DNA from 2 places in the Streptomyces sp. NPDC028331 genome. Region 2 is predicted to be linked to the other one. Evidence: riboswitches for the same ligand, from Rfam matches in the RefSeq annotation. Region 2 holds a riboswitch; the other holds the start of a gene.
What was found. Region 2 has a riboswitch for cyclic di-AMP ahead of ACZ4SW_RS31715 (M23 family metallopeptidase). Riboswitches for the same ligand answer to the same signal wherever they lie in the genome.

Region 1 (7,674 bases), on a different contig from region 2:
GGCCCGACCCCGGGTACGCGTCAACCGCGGGGATCCCCCACCCCACGTAATCATGGTCTCGCTCTCGGCGTACGCCGCCCGGGAACTTCGCCACCGGTCGGCACGCTTGCATACAGTGACAGCACCGGCAGGAAAACGCGGTTTCCGCGACAGCTTCCTCGATCGAAGGGACGTACATGCCCATGGGTCACACGGCCACAGCCGAGGCAGGCTCCGGGGGCCTGACAGCGACCGAGCACCGCCTGGCCAACGGCCTGCGCGTGGTGCTCTCCGAGGACCACCTGACCCCGGTCGCGGCGGTGTGCCTCTGGTACGACGTCGGCTCCCGGCACGAGGTTCAGGGGCGCACGGGTCTCGCCCACCTCTTCGAGCACCTGATGTTCCAGGGCTCCGCCCAGGTCAAGGGCAACGGCCACTTCGAGCTGGTGCAGGGCGCGGGCGGCTCGCTCAACGGCACCACCAGCTTCGAGCGCACCAACTACTTCGAGACCATGCCCGCCCACCAGCTCGAGCTCGCCCTCTGGCTGGAGGCCGACCGCATGGGCTCCCTGCTCGCCGCGCTGGACGACGAGTCGATGGAGAACCAGCGGGACGTCGTGAAGAACGAGCGCCGCCAGCGCTACGACAACGTCCCCTACGGCACCGCATTCGAGAGGCTGACCGCCCTCGCGTACCCCGAGGGCCACCCCTACCACCACACGCCGATCGGGTCGATGGCCGACCTGGACGCGGCCACCCTGGAGGACGCGCGCGCGTTCTTCCGCACCTACTACGCGCCCAACAACGCGGTGCTGTCCGTCGTCGGCGACATCGACCCGCAGCAGACCCTCGCCTGGATCGAGAAGTACTTCGGGTCCATCCCGTCCCACGACGGCAAGCCCGCCCCGCGCGACGGCTCGCTGCCCGACGTCATCGGCCGGGAGCTGCGCGAGGTCGTCGAGGAGGAGGTCCCGGCGCGCGCGCTGATGGCCGCCTACCGGCTGCCGCACGACGGCACGCGCGCGTGCGACGCGGCCGACCTGGCGCTGACCATCCTCGGCGGCGGCGAGTCCTCCCGCCTGTACAACCGGCTCGTGAGGCGCGACCGCACCGCCGTCGCCGCCGGGTTCGGCCTGCTGCGTCTCGCCGGCGCGCCCTCCCTGGGGTGGCTGGACGTGAAGACCTCCGGCGACGTCGAGGTGCCCGTCATCGAGGCCGCGATCGACGAGGAGCTCGCCCGGTTCGCCGAGCGGGGCCCGACGGACGAGGAAATGGAACGCGCCCAGGCGCAGTTGGAGCGCGAGTGGCTGGACCGGCTCGGCACGGTCGCGGGCCGCGCCGACGAACTGTGCCGGTACGCGGTGCTGTTCGGCGACCCGCAGCTCGCCCTGACCGCGGTGAAGCGCGTGCTCGAGGTCACCGCCGAGGAGGTGCAGGAGATCGCCAAGGCCCGCCTGCGCCCCGACAACCGCGCGGTGCTCGTGTACGAGCCGGTCGCGGCCGAGGCCGAGGCCCCGGAAGCAGCCGAGACCACCGACGAGACCGAGGAGTCGGCGAAGTGACCGAGCTCGCGACCATGGAGTTCCACCCGCAGCCCCAGCCCGGCGAGGCCAAGCCCTGGGCGTTCCCGGCGCCCGAGCGCGGCACGCTCGACAACGGCCTGACCGTGCTGCGCTGCCACCGTCCCGGCCAGCAGGTCGTCGCGGTCGAGGTGCTCCTCGACGCGACTTTGGACGCCGAGCCGGCCGGCCTCGACGGCGTCGCGACGATCATGGCGCGCGCCTTCTCCGAGGGCACCGACAAGCACTCCGCCGAGGAGTTCGCCGCCGAGCTGGAGCGCTGCGGCGCCACCCTCGACTCGCACGCCGACCACCCCGGCGTCCGCCTCTCCCTGGAGGTGCCCGCCTCCCGCCTCCCCAAGGCGCTCGGGCTGCTCGCCGACGCCCTGCGGGCGCCGGCGTTCGCGGACAGCGAGGTGGAGCGCCTGGTGCGCAACCGCCTCGACGAGATCCCGCACGAGACGGCCAACCCGGCCCGCCGCGCCGCCAAGGAGCTGTCCAAGTCGCTCTTCCCGGCGTCCTCGCGGATGTCGCGTCCGCGTCAGGGCACCGAGGAGACGGTCGCGACCATCGACGCCGCGGCCGTCCGCGCCTTCTACGAGCGGTACGTGCGCCCCGCGACGTCCACCGCGGTCGTGGTCGGCGACCTCACCGGGATCGATCTCGACGCCCTCCTCGGCGACACCCTCGGCGCCTGGACGGGCTCGCCCGCGGGGCCGCGCCCGGTGCCCCCGGTGACCGCCGACGACACCGGTCGCGTGATCATCGTGGACCGTCCCGGCGCCGTCCAGACGCAGCTCCTGATCGGCCGGATCGGGCCCGACCGTCACGACCGCGTGTGGCCCGCCCAGGTGCTCGGCACCTACTGCCTCGGCGGCACCCTCACCTCCCGCCTGGACCGCGTCCTGCGCGAGGAGAAGGGCTACACCTACGGGGTGCGGGCGTTCGGCCAGGTACTGCGCTCCGCGCCGGACGGCACGGGCGCCGCGATGCTCGCCATCAGCGGCTCCGTCGACACGCCCAACACCGGCCCGGCGCTCGACGACCTGTGGAAGGTGTTGCGCACCCTCGCCGCCGAGGGACTGACGGACGCCGAGCGTGACGTCGCGGTGCAGAACCTGGTGGGCGTGGCGCCGCTGAAGTTCGAGACGGCGGCGGCCGTCGCGAGCACGCTCGCCGACCAGGTCGAGCAGCACCTGCCCGACGACTACCAGTCGACGCTGTATCAGGAACTGGCCGCGACGGGCACCGTGGAGGCCACCGCGGCCGTGGTGAACGCGTTCCCGGTGGACCGTCTCGTCACCGTGCTGGTGGGCGACGCCGCGCAGATCAAGGAGCCCGTCGAGGCGCTCGGCATCGGAGAAGTGACCGTGGTGGCGGCCGAATAGAACGCACCGCACGCGCGCGTGCGCCGTGCCGGCCCCGGGGCCCTGGTGACTTCCCGTGTCACCGGGGCCCTGCCCGTTGAGGGGTTTGTCCGTATTGCCACAGAGGTTGCCTCTCTGCCCTGTGGGATGCGCTACAAACCCCGTTCTGCGTTTGCTGATTGAAAGACGGTCCCCTTAGCGTCATTCGGGCTGTCCGTCAGGCAGTGCGCCGCACCCGCGGCACCGGACAGTCATCGCCGAGTCCCCGTACGGCGCGAGCCAGGGGAGCCGGGGACCCAAACCCGAAGTCCCTGGGGTGAATCGGGCGCGAGCCCGTAGGAGACCTTCCTGCTCCGAACCCGTCAGCTAACCCGGTAGGCGAGAGGGAAGGAAAGGACCAGCCACTTCATGGCGTTCATCTGCGCCACCGGGAAGCACCGTCGCCCGAGCCGTGTGAAGCGTACGACTGCGAACGCCGTGGGCGTCGCCGCGCTCACCACCACCGGTGTCATCGGCACCCTGGCCACCCCGGCGCTCGCCGCCGGCGCCCCCGTCGAGCAGACCGGACTGATCCAGGCCGTCACCCTCGGTGACTCGGTCGCCGAGCAGATCGACGCACAGGCCGCGGCCCAGAAGCAGGCCGCCGAGCAGAAGAAGGCCGAGGAGGCCGCACGCAGGAAGGCCGCCGAGAAGGCCCGGCAGGAGCGCGAGGCCAAGGAGCGGGCCGCACGCGAGGCCGAGCGCAGGCGTCTCAACGCCTTCGTGCCGCCGGTCTTCAACTCCTACGTGTCCACCGGCTACAAGACCGGCGGCTCCCTGTGGTCCTCCGGCACCCACACCGGCATCGACTTCCACGCCGCCACGGGCACGGCCGTGCACGCCGTCGGCGCCGGCACGGTCGTCCAGACCGGCTGGGGCGGCGCGTACGGCAACCAGATCGTCATCAAGATGAACGACGGCACCTACACCCAGTACGGCCATCTGTCGTCCATCGGCGTCTCCGTCGGCCAGCGGGTCACCCCGGGCCAGCAGATAGCCCTCTCCGGGTCCACCGGCAACACCACGGGGCCGCACCTGCACTTCGAGGCCCGCACCACTCCCGAGTACGGCTCCGACATCGACCCCGTCGCCTACCTCCGCTCGCACGGCGTGAACCTCTGACCGCTTCCGCCCGCGAAAGGCGCCCCCGCACTCCGACGGCCCCCGCTGATCAGCGGGGGCCGTCGTCCGCTTTCGAACGGTGTGTGACCAAAAAATATCCATGGATTCCGGCCCGCCGTCGGAAATTCCGGCCCGCTGCAATAGAGTCGGTTGAACACGCGTCAATCGGGAGCGTTTCGCGGGGATTAAGGCGGAGGTCGGTCATGCGTATTCCGGCGCACTCGGTCTGCACGGCGATCCGTGATGACATCGTCGCGGGTGTCTACGAGCGCGGCAGCCGGCTCACCGAGGAACTCCTCGCGCGGCGCTACGGCGTCTCCCGGGTTCCCGTGCGCGAGGCGCTGCGCACGCTGGAGGCCGAGGGCTTCGTCGTCACCCGCAGGCACGCGGGCGCGTGCGTGGCCGAACCCACCGAGCAGGAGGCCGCCGACCTGCTGGAGATGCGGCTGCTGCTGGAGCCGCTGGGGGCCGCCCGGGCCGCGCAGCGGCGCACCGAGGCCCACCTGAAGGTCCTGCGCGGACTGGTCAGGCTGGGCCAGGAGCGGGCCAGGACGGGTAGCAGCGAGGATCTGCGCTCCCTGGGAGGCTGGTTCCACGAGACGCTGGCGCAGGCCTGCGGGAGTCCCGCGCTGACCTCGGCGCTGGCCCAGTTGCGGCACAAGATCGCATGGATGTACGCGGTCGACGCGCCGGTCGACCCCGTGGAGTCCTGGGCGGAGCACGGCGGCATCGTGGACGCCGTCGCGCGCGGGGACAGCGAGCGGGCACGGACGATCACGGCGCTGCACAGGGAGCGCTCGACGGCCGCGCACCGGCTTCGCTTTCCCGGCGCGGGGGACCGGGCGGACCGTGTGAGGACTTCGCAACACACCGTAAACATGTCGGCGCTCCGGCATTAACACGGGCGCCGTATACAAAGAGAGATATTCGACCGGCCCTGTTTTCGGCTGCCTGTTTTCCGTGTGCTCCCCAAAATTCGGGGCGCGCTGTTTCAGTGTGCCGTGTGCGGTTTTATCCGGGCGCTTCCGAATCCGTCGTGTGCCGTTCTCGCCGGTGCTGTTCCCGCGTGTGTCGCGTTCTCGCGTGTGCCGTTCTCGCGCTTTTCCCGCGCCGGGCGCGCGGTGGCCGCCTGTCTCGTCGCCCTGGACGGGAGACCGCCCGGCACGACGGAGCCGCGCCGCCCTGACCGGCGACGCGGCTCCGCGTGATGCTGCTGCCCGAAGGGTCAGACGGTCTCGGGGAGTTCCTCGAGGCCCTCGGCGACCAGCTTGGCCAGGCGGTCGAGCGCGGCGTCCGCGCCCTCCGCGTCGGAGGCCAGGACGATCTCCTCGCCGCCCTGGGCCCCGAGGCCCAGAACCGCCAGCATCGACGCGGCGTTGACGGGGGTGCCGCCGGCCTTGGCGATCGTCACGGGGATGCCGGAGGCCGTGGCTGCCCGGACGAAGATGGAGGCGGGGCGGGCGTGGAGGCCCTCGGCCCAGCCGACGTTGACGCGGCGCTCAGCCATGTGTTGCTGCCCTTCAGGTGTTCAGGGTTGTCTAGACCAGTGTTCCACAGGTGAAGCGTGCCCGGGAGGGGGGCGGCGTCTCGTCCCCGCGCGGGCCGGTCCTGGTCCCCCTAGCCTGCCTCGCGCCGTTGTCGGGCGCGAGCCTTACTCTGGGGCCCATGCAGACCACGTCGGACCGGCACGACTACCCCGCCCACTGGGAGGCCGACGTGGTGCTGCGCGACGGCGGTACCGCGCGCATCAGGCCCATCACCGTCGATGACGCCGAGCGCCTCGTCAGCTTCTACGAGCAGGTCTCGGACGAGTCGAAGTACTACCGCTTCTTCGCGCCGTACCCCCGACTGTCCGCCAAGGACGTCCACCGCTTCACGCACCACGACTTTGTGGACAGGGTGGGACTCGCGGCCACGGTCGGCGGCGAGTTCATCGCCACCGTACGCTATGACCGCATCGGCGACGACGGCCTGCCCGCCTCCGCGTCCGCCCACCCGTCTCCCGCCACCGCCCTCGCCGCCCTCCCCGGAGGGCACCCCGCGCCCGCCCCTTCTCCCGCTCCCGAAACGGCGGAAGTGGCCTTCCTCGTGCAGGACGCGCACCAGGGGCGCGGCGTCGCCTCCGCCCTGCTCGAACACATCGCGGCGGTGGCCAGGGAGCGCGGAATCCGCCGGTTCGCCGCCGAGGTGCTGCCCGCCAACACCAAGATGATCAAGGTCTTCACGGACGCCGGGTACCAGCAGAAGCGCAGCTTCGAGGACGGTGTCGTACGCCTCGAGTTCGACCTGGAGCCCACCGACCGGTCGCTGGCCGTGCAGCGCGCGCGGGAGCAGCGGGCCGAGGCGCGGTCCGTGCAGCGGCTGCTCGCGCCCGGCGCGGTCGCCGTGGTCGGCACGGGCCGCACCCCCGGAGGAGTGGGCCGCAGCGTCTTCGACCATCTCAGGGACGGCGGGTACAGCGGCCGTCTGTACGCGGTGAACCGCGCGTTCGCCGAGGACCTGAAGGAACTCGAGGGCGTCCCCGCCCACCGCTCCGTCCGCGACATCCCCGAGCCGGTGGACCTCGCCGTCGTCGCCGTGCCCGCCGAGCACGTCCCCGAGGTCGTCACCGAGTGCGGCGAGCACGGGGTGCAGGGGCTCGTGGTCGTCTCCGCCGGGTACGCCGAGAGCGGGCCGGAAGGCAGGGAGCGGCAGCGGGAGCTGGTGCGGCAGGCACGCTCGTACGGCATGCGGATCATCGGGCCGAACGCCTTCGGGATCATCAACACCTCGCCGCAGGTCCGGCTCAACGCCTCCCTCGCCCCCGAGATGCCCCGCCCCGGACGCATAGGGCTGTTCGCCCAGTCGGGCGCCATCGGGATCGCCCTGCTGTCACGGCTGCACCGGCGCGGCGGAGGTGTGACCGGCGTCACGGGTGTCTCCACCTTCGTGTCCTCCGGGAACCGGGCCGACGTGTCCGGCAACGACGTCCTCCAGTACTGGTACGACGACCCGGACACCGACGTCGCCCTGATGTACCTGGAGACCATCGGCAACCCGCGCAAGTTCAACCGGCTCGCGCGGCGCACGGCCGCGTCCAAACCGCTCGTGGTGGTGCAGGGGGCGCGGCACGGGGGCGCGCCGCAGGGGCACGCGGTACGGGCCACACGGCTGCCGCACGCCACGGTGTCGGCCCTGCTGCGGCAGGCCGGGGTGATCCGGGTGGACACGATCACCGAACTGGTGGACGCGGGCCTGCTGCTGGCCCGCCAGCCGCTGCCCGCCGGGCCCCGGGTGGCGATCGTCGGGAACTCCGAGTCGCTGGGGCTGCTGACGTACGACGCGTGCCTCACGGAGGGCCTGCGGCCCTCGCCGCCGCTCGATCTCACGACGGAGGCGTCCGCCGAGGACTTCCACCGGGCGCTGGTCGCCGCGCTGGCGGACGACTCGTGCGATGCCGTGATCGTGACGGCGATCCCGGCGGTGGGGGAGACGTCTCCGGGGGACGCGGAGCTGGCGGAGGCGCTGAGGTCTGCCGCCGCGGCGGCCCCTGCGAAGCCCGTACTGGTGGTGCACGTGGAGTTGGGCGGGCTCGCGGAGGCCCTGTCGGCCGCCGCGAGCACCGGGCC
Region 2 (7,674 bases):
CGCGGTCGGGGACGTCGTGCTGATGCGGTACGCGCCCACCGCGCCCGGCACCGGGGCGCTCGCCTCGGCCGCGGACCGGCGGTGGCTGGAGGTGGCCTGCGAGCTGGCGGCACAGTGCCCGCCGTCCCGGACCGCCTTCAGCGTCGGCGCGGTGGTCGTCGCGGCCGACGGCACGGAACTGGCACGGGGCCACTCACGGGAGGGCGGCGATCCCGTGGTCCACGCCGAGGAGGCGGCGCTGGCGAAGCTGGATGCCGCTGATCCGCGGCTGGCCTCGGCGACGGTGTACAGCAGCCTCGAACCGTGCGCCCGCCGCGCCTCCCGGCCCGCGCCCTGCGCCCGGCTGATCGCCGAGGCGGGGGTACGACGGGTGGTGACGGCCTGGCGGGAACCGGACACGTTCGTCGCGTCCGCGGACGGGAACGCGGTGCTGGCGGCGGCGGGCGTGGACGTGGTGCTGCTGCCGGAGTTCGAGGACCGCGCCAAGGCCCCGAACGCCCATCTGCTGCCCCCGGGCGCCCGTTCCTGACGGCGTAGAACCGGGGCCGGGCGGCCTCGCGTCGGGCCGGATTCCGCTGGTGGGACGCCGTGGGGGTGGAATGCGTGCGCAACCTGTCGCGCGCATGGCGTACACTGGAATCACCGACGCGGGGTGGAGCAGCTCGGTAGCTCGCTGGGCTCATAACCCAGAGGTCGCAGGTTCAAATCCTGTCCCCGCTACTGAAGGCCGAGGGCCGGAGTCCGAAAGGGCTCCGGCCCTCGGTGCGTCCCGGCCCCTCGGTGTTTCCCCGGCCCCCTCCTTCACCCTGCGGCGGCTACTCCGCCCGGCCCACAGCGGTCGCCCCCCGCCGCCCTTCCGGGAAGCCTGGACGGGTGGCGCAGCAAGCAGGCGAGCGGTGGTCATGGGAGCGGGACGATCCTGACGACGAGGAGTCGCACGGATCCCAGGGGTCCCAGCGGTCCCAAGGGCCCCGGAAATGTCAGCAGTCCCAGGTGTCCCAGTCCCAGATGTCCCAGTCCCAGGTGTCCCAATGGCCCCGTGGGGCCCATGAGTCGTGTGAGCGGGGGACCGAGGACCGCGACCCGCCGGTCCGACGCCTCTTCGACCGCGACGACCGGCGGGGCGGGCGCCTCCCCGGCCGCACCGACCAGCGACGCGGCCGACTCGTCGGCGCGTCCGGCCACCCCGGCGCCTCCAGAGTCCGTGAGGACCCCGGAGTCCCTGAGGACCCGGGAGTCCCCGGCGACTCCGGGCTCCCCGGCCCGCCCGGGGCCTCCGCCACCCCCCTCCCCACCCCCACGCCCGTCCCCGGAACAGTCCCGGTGTCGGCGTACGGAGAGGGAGACGCGGAGGCCGAGGCCCGGGAGCGGCGGATCTCGTACGCGCGGGCGTTCCTGCGCGCCCTGCCCGGACTGCTGATCGTCGCGGGGGTCTGCTTCGACCTCTTCGCTCCCTCCGACTACACGGCCGGCCCCCTCTTCACCGCCGCGCCGCTCGTCGCCGCGCCCCTGTTCCCGCTGCGGGGCACCGTCCTCACCGGCGTGACGGCCGTCGTGGTGGTCGTCGGGGTCCGTCTCGGGCTCGGCGTGCTCGGACGGGCGGGCGAGATCACCGAGGTGGCCACCGTCGTCACCGTCGCCGCCCTCGCCGTCCTCATCAACGTGCTGGTCCGCCGCAACGTCGCCCGCCTCGCCTCCGCCCGGCAGATCGCCGAGGCCGCGCAGCGCGCGGTGCTGCCCGAGCCCGCCGCCCGGATCGCCGGGCTGGACATCGCCGCCCGCTACGAGGCCGCCCAGGCCGACGCGTTCATCGGCGGTGACCTGTACACCGTCCAGGACTCCCCGCACGGCGTACGGCTCGTCGTCGGCGACGTGCGCGGCAAGGGCATGGGCGCCGTGACCGCCGTGGCCGTCCTGATCGGCGCCTTCCGGGAGGCCGCCGAGCAGGAGCCGACGCTCGAGGCCGTCGCCCGGCGCCTGGAGCGGGCGCTGTCGCGTGACCGCGCCGGACGCGAGGGGCCCGACGCGTCCGAGGGGTTCACCACCGCGGTGCTCGCCGAGATCCCGCACGGTTCCGGAGTCGTCCGCATCGTCAACCGCGGCCACCCCGCTCCGCTGCTCCTGCACCCGGACGGCTCTCTGCGCGAGTTGCAGGGCACCGAGGCCGCGCTGCCGCTCGGCATGGGCGACCTAGGCGTCTGGCCCGACCGGGCGGAGGAGTGGGACTTCCCGCCCGGCTCGACGCTGCTCTTCTACACCGACGGAGTCTCGGAGGCACGGGACGCCCACGGCCGGTTCTACGACCCCGCCGTCCGGCTCGCCGGGCGGGTCTTCCCCGGCCCGGGCGCCCTGCTGAGCACCGTCACCCGGGAGGTCGCCCGGCACACCGGCGGCCGCGGCACGGACGACATGGCCCTGCTGGCCGTGCGCAGGCGCGCCCGCCTCCGGGCGCGCTCACAGACGGTGAGTGAGTGATGCCCCTGCGCATAACAACTGACATACTGTCAATACCGGTGAGGTCTCTGAGGCCGGGGCGACTCGCCCCTTTTTCTCCCTTCAGGCCGTGAAAGTCCTGGCCAGCGGCTTGAACGGATCTGTCCGAACAGCTTGGAATACAGGCCCCGCGTCTATTAACGTTCGATAACGCAGCGCGGTCGTCCCAGCCGTCACCAGAGACGGCTCCGTGCGCGCCTGCCGAATCCCGCGAGGGAGCCGGGGAACCACCACCTTGGGGTGAATCGAGCGGATATCGCCGTGTTCGCACGGCCGGTATACGCGCGTAGGAGACCTTCCTGCTCCGAACCCGTCAGCTAACCCGGTAGGCGAGACGGAAGGAAAGGAGTGCGCCCACGTGGCGTTCAACCGGCCTGCCCAGAGCACCTCGTTCGCCCCGAACGGCACCCAGACGCTCGACGTCGCCCCCGGCCTCGACGAGGGCCCCTGGGAGGAGTGGAATCCCACCGAGGACTCCGTCCGTCCCGTCCGCGGCCGGCACCGCGTCGCCAAGCAGCGCGGGGGCGGGCTCGCCCGCAGCTCCACCGTTCTGGGCGTCGGCGTGATCGCGGCCGTCGGCGCGGGCGGCATGGCCACCGCGCAGTCCGGCAAGCCGCCGGTGTCCATATCCCTGCCGGACCTCTCCTCGGTCACGGACTCCGCCAAGGCGCTCATCGGCGAGGACTCCGGCGCCCCCAAGAGCTCGGCCACCGCGCTCAGCACCGTAGGCCGGACCGACGCCACCGACACCGCCGGTGCGAAGAACGCGGGCGAGGCGCTGCGCGCCCGGATCATGCAGCAGGCCGAGTCCCAGCAGGACCGGATGGCGCGGGCGGCCGCGCAGGCCGCCGAGGACGCCGCCGTGAAGAAGGCCGCCGCCGCGGCGGCCAAGGCGCAGGACGACGCGCGGGCCAAGGCCGCCGCCCAGCAGAAGAAGGCGGAGGAGGCCGCGCGGCTGGCGAAACTCGCCCAGCAGTACTCGCTGCCGACCTCGTCCTACACCCTGACCTCCCGCTTCGGTGACGCCGGGGGCATGTGGTCCTCCGGCTACCACACCGGCCTGGACTTCGCCGCGCCCACCGGCACGCTCATCAAGGCCATCCACAGCGGCACGATCACGGAGGCGGGCTGGGCCGGCGCGTACGGCTACCGCACGATCCTCACCCTCGACGACGGCACCGAGCTGTGGTTCTGCCACCAGTCGTCGATCAGCGTCACGGTCGGGCAGAAGGTCAGCACGGGCGACGTCATCGGCCGCGTGGGCGCGACCGGCAACGTCACCGGACCGCACCTGCACCTGGAGGTCCACCCGAACGGCGGCGCCGCGATCGACCCGATGGCGTGGCTGCAGAGCAAGGGGATCAACCCCTGACGCCCCAAGGCGCGCCCGTTTACAGGATCTTTGCGGGCTTCGCGGAAGACGCCCGTCCCGTCCGGGCGTTGGCGTAGAGCATGACTTCTCTTCGCAAGCTGGGTTCGTCCGATCTCGAGGTCTTCCCGCTGTCGCTCGGCGGCAACGTCTTCGGCTGGACCGCCGACGAGACGCAGTCCTTCGCCGTCCTCGACGCCTACGCCCGGGCGGGCGGCAACTTCATCGACACCGCCGACGTCTACTCGGCCTGGGCGCCGGGCAACAAGGGCGGCGAGTCGGAGACCATCATCGGCAAGTGGGTCAAGGCGCGCGGCAACCGCTCCGACGTGGTCATCGCGACCAAGGTCAGCCAGCACCCCGACTACCAGGGCCTGACCGCCGCCAACATCAAGGCCGCGGCCGACGCGTCCCTGCGCCGCCTGGACACCGACTACATCGATCTCTACTACACGCACTACGACAAGCCGGAGGTGCCGGTCGAGGAGATCATCGGCGCGCTGGACGAGCTGGTGAAGGCGGGCAAGGTGCGCGCCATCGCCGCCTCCAACATCTCCGCCGAGCGGCTGCAGGAGTCCCTGGACTTCTCCGACCGCGAGAACCTGGCGCGGTACGTGGCGCTGCAGCCGCACTACAACCTGGTCTCGCGCGACACCTACGAGGGCGCGCTGCAGGATGTCGCCTCCCGCGCGGGGCTCTCGGCGGTCCCGTACTACGCGCTCGCCTCCGGCTTCCTGACCGGCAAGTACCGGCCGGGTACGACGGTGGAGTCGGCGCGTGCCCAGGGCGCGGCCAAGCACCTGGCGACCGAGCGCGGGCAGCGGGTCCTGACGGCCCTGGACGAGGTCGCCGAGGCCCGGGGCGCCGAGATCCCGACGGTGGCGCTCGCCTGGCTGGCGGCCCAGCCGACGGTCACGGCCCCCATCGCCTCGGCGCGGACGGTGGAGCAGCTTCCGGCGCTGCTGGCCGTGGCGGACCTGACGCTGACGGACGAGGACGTGGCCAAGCTGACGCAGGCGTCGGCGTAGCGGGGCAGACCGCCGGCCGTCTCCGTCCCGCTGCGCACGGAGACCGGCCGGCCGGCGAGATCCGGCGGTGCGGCACCGGCCGCAACTCCTAGGAGCGATACGGGTTGTACTCCGGATACGGCGCCGCCGGGCCGTAGTGCGGGGCGGTCGGGCCGTAGTGCTGCGCGGTCGGGCCGTAGTGCGGGGCAGTCGGGCCGTAGTACGGGGCCGCCGGGCCGTAGTGCGGGGCCCTCTGGTGGGGCACGTTCCCGTATCCGGGCCACACCGGCGGAGCCACCGGCATCGTCGTCCGTGCCGCATACTCCAGCGCCGGCCGCGCCACCTCCCGGCGGGCCCACAGCTCGGTCAGCAACTCCCCCTCGCGTACGGCGAAATCGGCGCCCGCCCGCCCCCGGCGCCCCCGGTGGCGCAGGAACGCCAGCGACGTCGCGTACGCCTCGTACTGCGCCACCGACCGCGCCGCGGCCTTCCCCAGGTGCTGCCTCGCGTGCTCCCGTGCCAGCCTCCGCGCCCGCATCGAACCGAGCACGAACGGCTCCACCGGCCCCATCCACCCGGCGACCGCGTACGCGGGCAGTTCCTCCCGCACCGTCCGCAGCTCCCGCTGGCGCGTCCAGATGACCAGCCAGGTCAGCAGCCCGAACGCGGGCACCATGAACGACGCGTAGACCGCGAAGAACCCGTACTGGCCGAACGTGGACGACCCGTTCCACATGGAGTGCATGCCCATCGCGAGCAGCAGCCCGCCGAGCGGCGCCAGCACCCGCCGGACCCGCTGGCGCTCCGCGGACAGCGCGGCGATCCCGAAGCCGATGCCGGTGAGCACGGTGAACAGCGGGTGCGCGAAGGGCGACATCACCACGCGGACGAAGAAGGTCGCGGCCGTGACGGACGCCAGCCCGCTTCCCCCGCTCATCTGGTCGGTGCCGAAGGCCGTGCCCAGATACAGGATGTTCTCGGTGAAGGCGAAGCCGGTGGCGGTGACGCCGGCCACCACCACCCCGTCCACGATCCCGGTGAAGTCCCGTCTGCGGAAGAGGAACACCAGCAGGACGGCCGCGGCCTTCGCGGACTCCTCGACGATCGGCGCTATCAGGGTCGCCCCGAGCGTGTCGGCGCTGTGCGGGTCGGCGGTCGCGGTGGCTATCCACCGGGTGGCGAAACTGTTGGCGACGATCGCGATGAGCGCCGCGGCGCACGCGCCCCAGGCGAAGGCGAAGATCAGGTTCCGCCAGGGTCCGGGCGCCACCCGGTCCAGCCAGCGGAACGCCGCGATGAGCAGCGGCACGGGCAGCACCGCGAGGCCCAGCCCGACCAGAAAGCCCTCGGTACCGGTCTGCTGCCGCACGAGGGCCAGGATGACGAGCCCGGACAGCGCGAGAAGCGTGATCAGCGCCCCGTAACGCACCCACCGCCGCTGCCACCAGTGCGGGTGCCCGAGCGAGCCGCCGGCGGCGTTGCCGCCCGGGTGAGTCGGGTACGAGGGAAAGGTGGCCACGGCATCGACCCTAACGAGACAGGGGCGCCGCCCGCGACGGTGTCCGACGGGCCCGCGGGACGCTCAGCCCTCGGCGGAGGGGTGATCGCGGTGCTGTACGCGCCGGAAGAGCAGGTCGTTCACGACATGCCCCTTGTCCAGTCCCTGGCCCTCGAAACGGGTCAGCGGCCGGAAGGCGGGGCGGGGCGCGTACCCGCCGTCGGGCCGGGTGTTCTCGAACGCCGGGTGCGCGGTGAAAACCTCGAGCATCTGTTCGGCGTATGGCTCCCAGTCCGTGGCGCAGTGCACCAGCGCGCCCGGCTTGAGGCGGCTCGCGGCGAGCGTGAGGAACTCGGGCTGGATGAGCCGCCGCTTGTGGTGGCGCTTCTTGGGCCAGGGGTCGGGGAAGTAGACGCGCAGCCCGTCGAGGGAGTCGGGGGCGAGCATCTCCCGGAGCAGGATGATCGCGTCGCCGTTGCCGACGCGGACGTTGGCCAGCCCTTCCCGGTCGGCGAGCGCGAGCAGGTTGCCCTGGCCGGGGGTGTGCACGTCGACCGCGAGGATGTTGGTGTCCGGGTCGGCGGCGGCCATCTGCGCGGTGGCCTCACCCATGCCGAACCCGATCTCCAGCACGACGGGACGGGCGTTGCCGAACAGCTCGGCGAGGTCGACGACCCGCTGCCCGTCGATGTCCAGCCCCCACTTGGGCCACAGCCGCTGCAACGCGTCCGCCTGCCCGGCCGTCACCCGGCTGCGCCGCGGCTGGAAGCTCCGGATCCGCCGCTCGAAGTGCGACCCGGCGGGATCGGCCTTGGGCCCGTCGGGGAACCGCGGCTCCCCCTTGGCCCGGGGGCGGCGGCTTCCACCACCGGGGGTGGCCTGGGATTCTTCGGGGACGAAGTCGAGGGAGTCAGACACAGTGGGACCAATTTTAGGGCCTGCGGGACCGCGGGCGGTCGGGCCTCCTGCGCCGCTCATCCCCGCCCCAGCACACCCAGCACCCTCCGCGCCACCTCGCGCCCGATGGGCAGCGAAGCGGTGGCCGCGGGGGACGGCGCGTTGAGGACGTGCACCGCCCGCGCCCCCTCCCGGATCAGGAAGTCGTCCACCAGCGTCCCGTCCCGCAACACCGCCTGCGCCCGCACCCCGGAAGGGGCCCGCACGAGGTCGTCCTCCCGCACCGCGGGCAGCAACCTCCGCACGGCCTCGGTGAACGCCCCCTTGGACACCGACCGCCGCAGCTCCCCCGCCCCGTACCGCCAGTGGCGCCGCGCGATCCGCCACGAGCCCGGCCACGCCACCGTCGC

Region 1: another riboswitch for cyclic di-AMP. It lies ahead of ACZ4SW_RS16020 (M23 family metallopeptidase); the one in region 2 lies ahead of ACZ4SW_RS31715 (M23 family metallopeptidase).

What each region holds. Positions count from the first base shown of each region.
Region 1 is NZ_JBVHTR010000009.1:155,544-163,217, reverse strand. Features, by position in the region: gene ACZ4SW_RS16030 (M16 family metallopeptidase) at 177-1,541, shown strand; gene ACZ4SW_RS16025 (M16 family metallopeptidase) at 1,538-2,926, shown strand; cyclic di-AMP (ydaO/yuaA leader) riboswitch at 3,151-3,301, shown strand; gene ACZ4SW_RS16020 (M23 family metallopeptidase) at 3,314-4,066, shown strand; gene ACZ4SW_RS16015 (GntR family transcriptional regulator) at 4,270-4,965, shown strand; gene ACZ4SW_RS16010 (HPr family phosphocarrier protein) at 5,292-5,573, opposite strand; gene ACZ4SW_RS16005 (bifunctional acetate--CoA ligase family protein/GNAT family N-acetyltransferase) at 5,732-7,674, shown strand, end outside.
Region 2 is NZ_JBVHTR010000028.1:92,197-99,870, forward strand. Features, by position in the region: gene ACZ4SW_RS31700 (dihydrofolate reductase family protein) at 1-529, shown strand, start outside; tRNA gene ACZ4SW_RS31705 (tRNA-Met) at 647-720, shown strand; gene ACZ4SW_RS31710 (PP2C family protein-serine/threonine phosphatase) at 1,324-2,475, shown strand; cyclic di-AMP (ydaO/yuaA leader) riboswitch at 2,683-2,840, shown strand; gene ACZ4SW_RS31715 (M23 family metallopeptidase) at 2,852-3,865, shown strand; gene ACZ4SW_RS31720 (aldo/keto reductase) at 3,946-4,890, shown strand; gene ACZ4SW_RS31725 (PrsW family intramembrane metalloprotease) at 4,979-6,388, opposite strand; gene trmB (tRNA (guanosine(46)-N7)-methyltransferase TrmB) at 6,452-7,285, opposite strand; gene lhgO (L-2-hydroxyglutarate oxidase) at 7,342-7,674, opposite strand, start outside.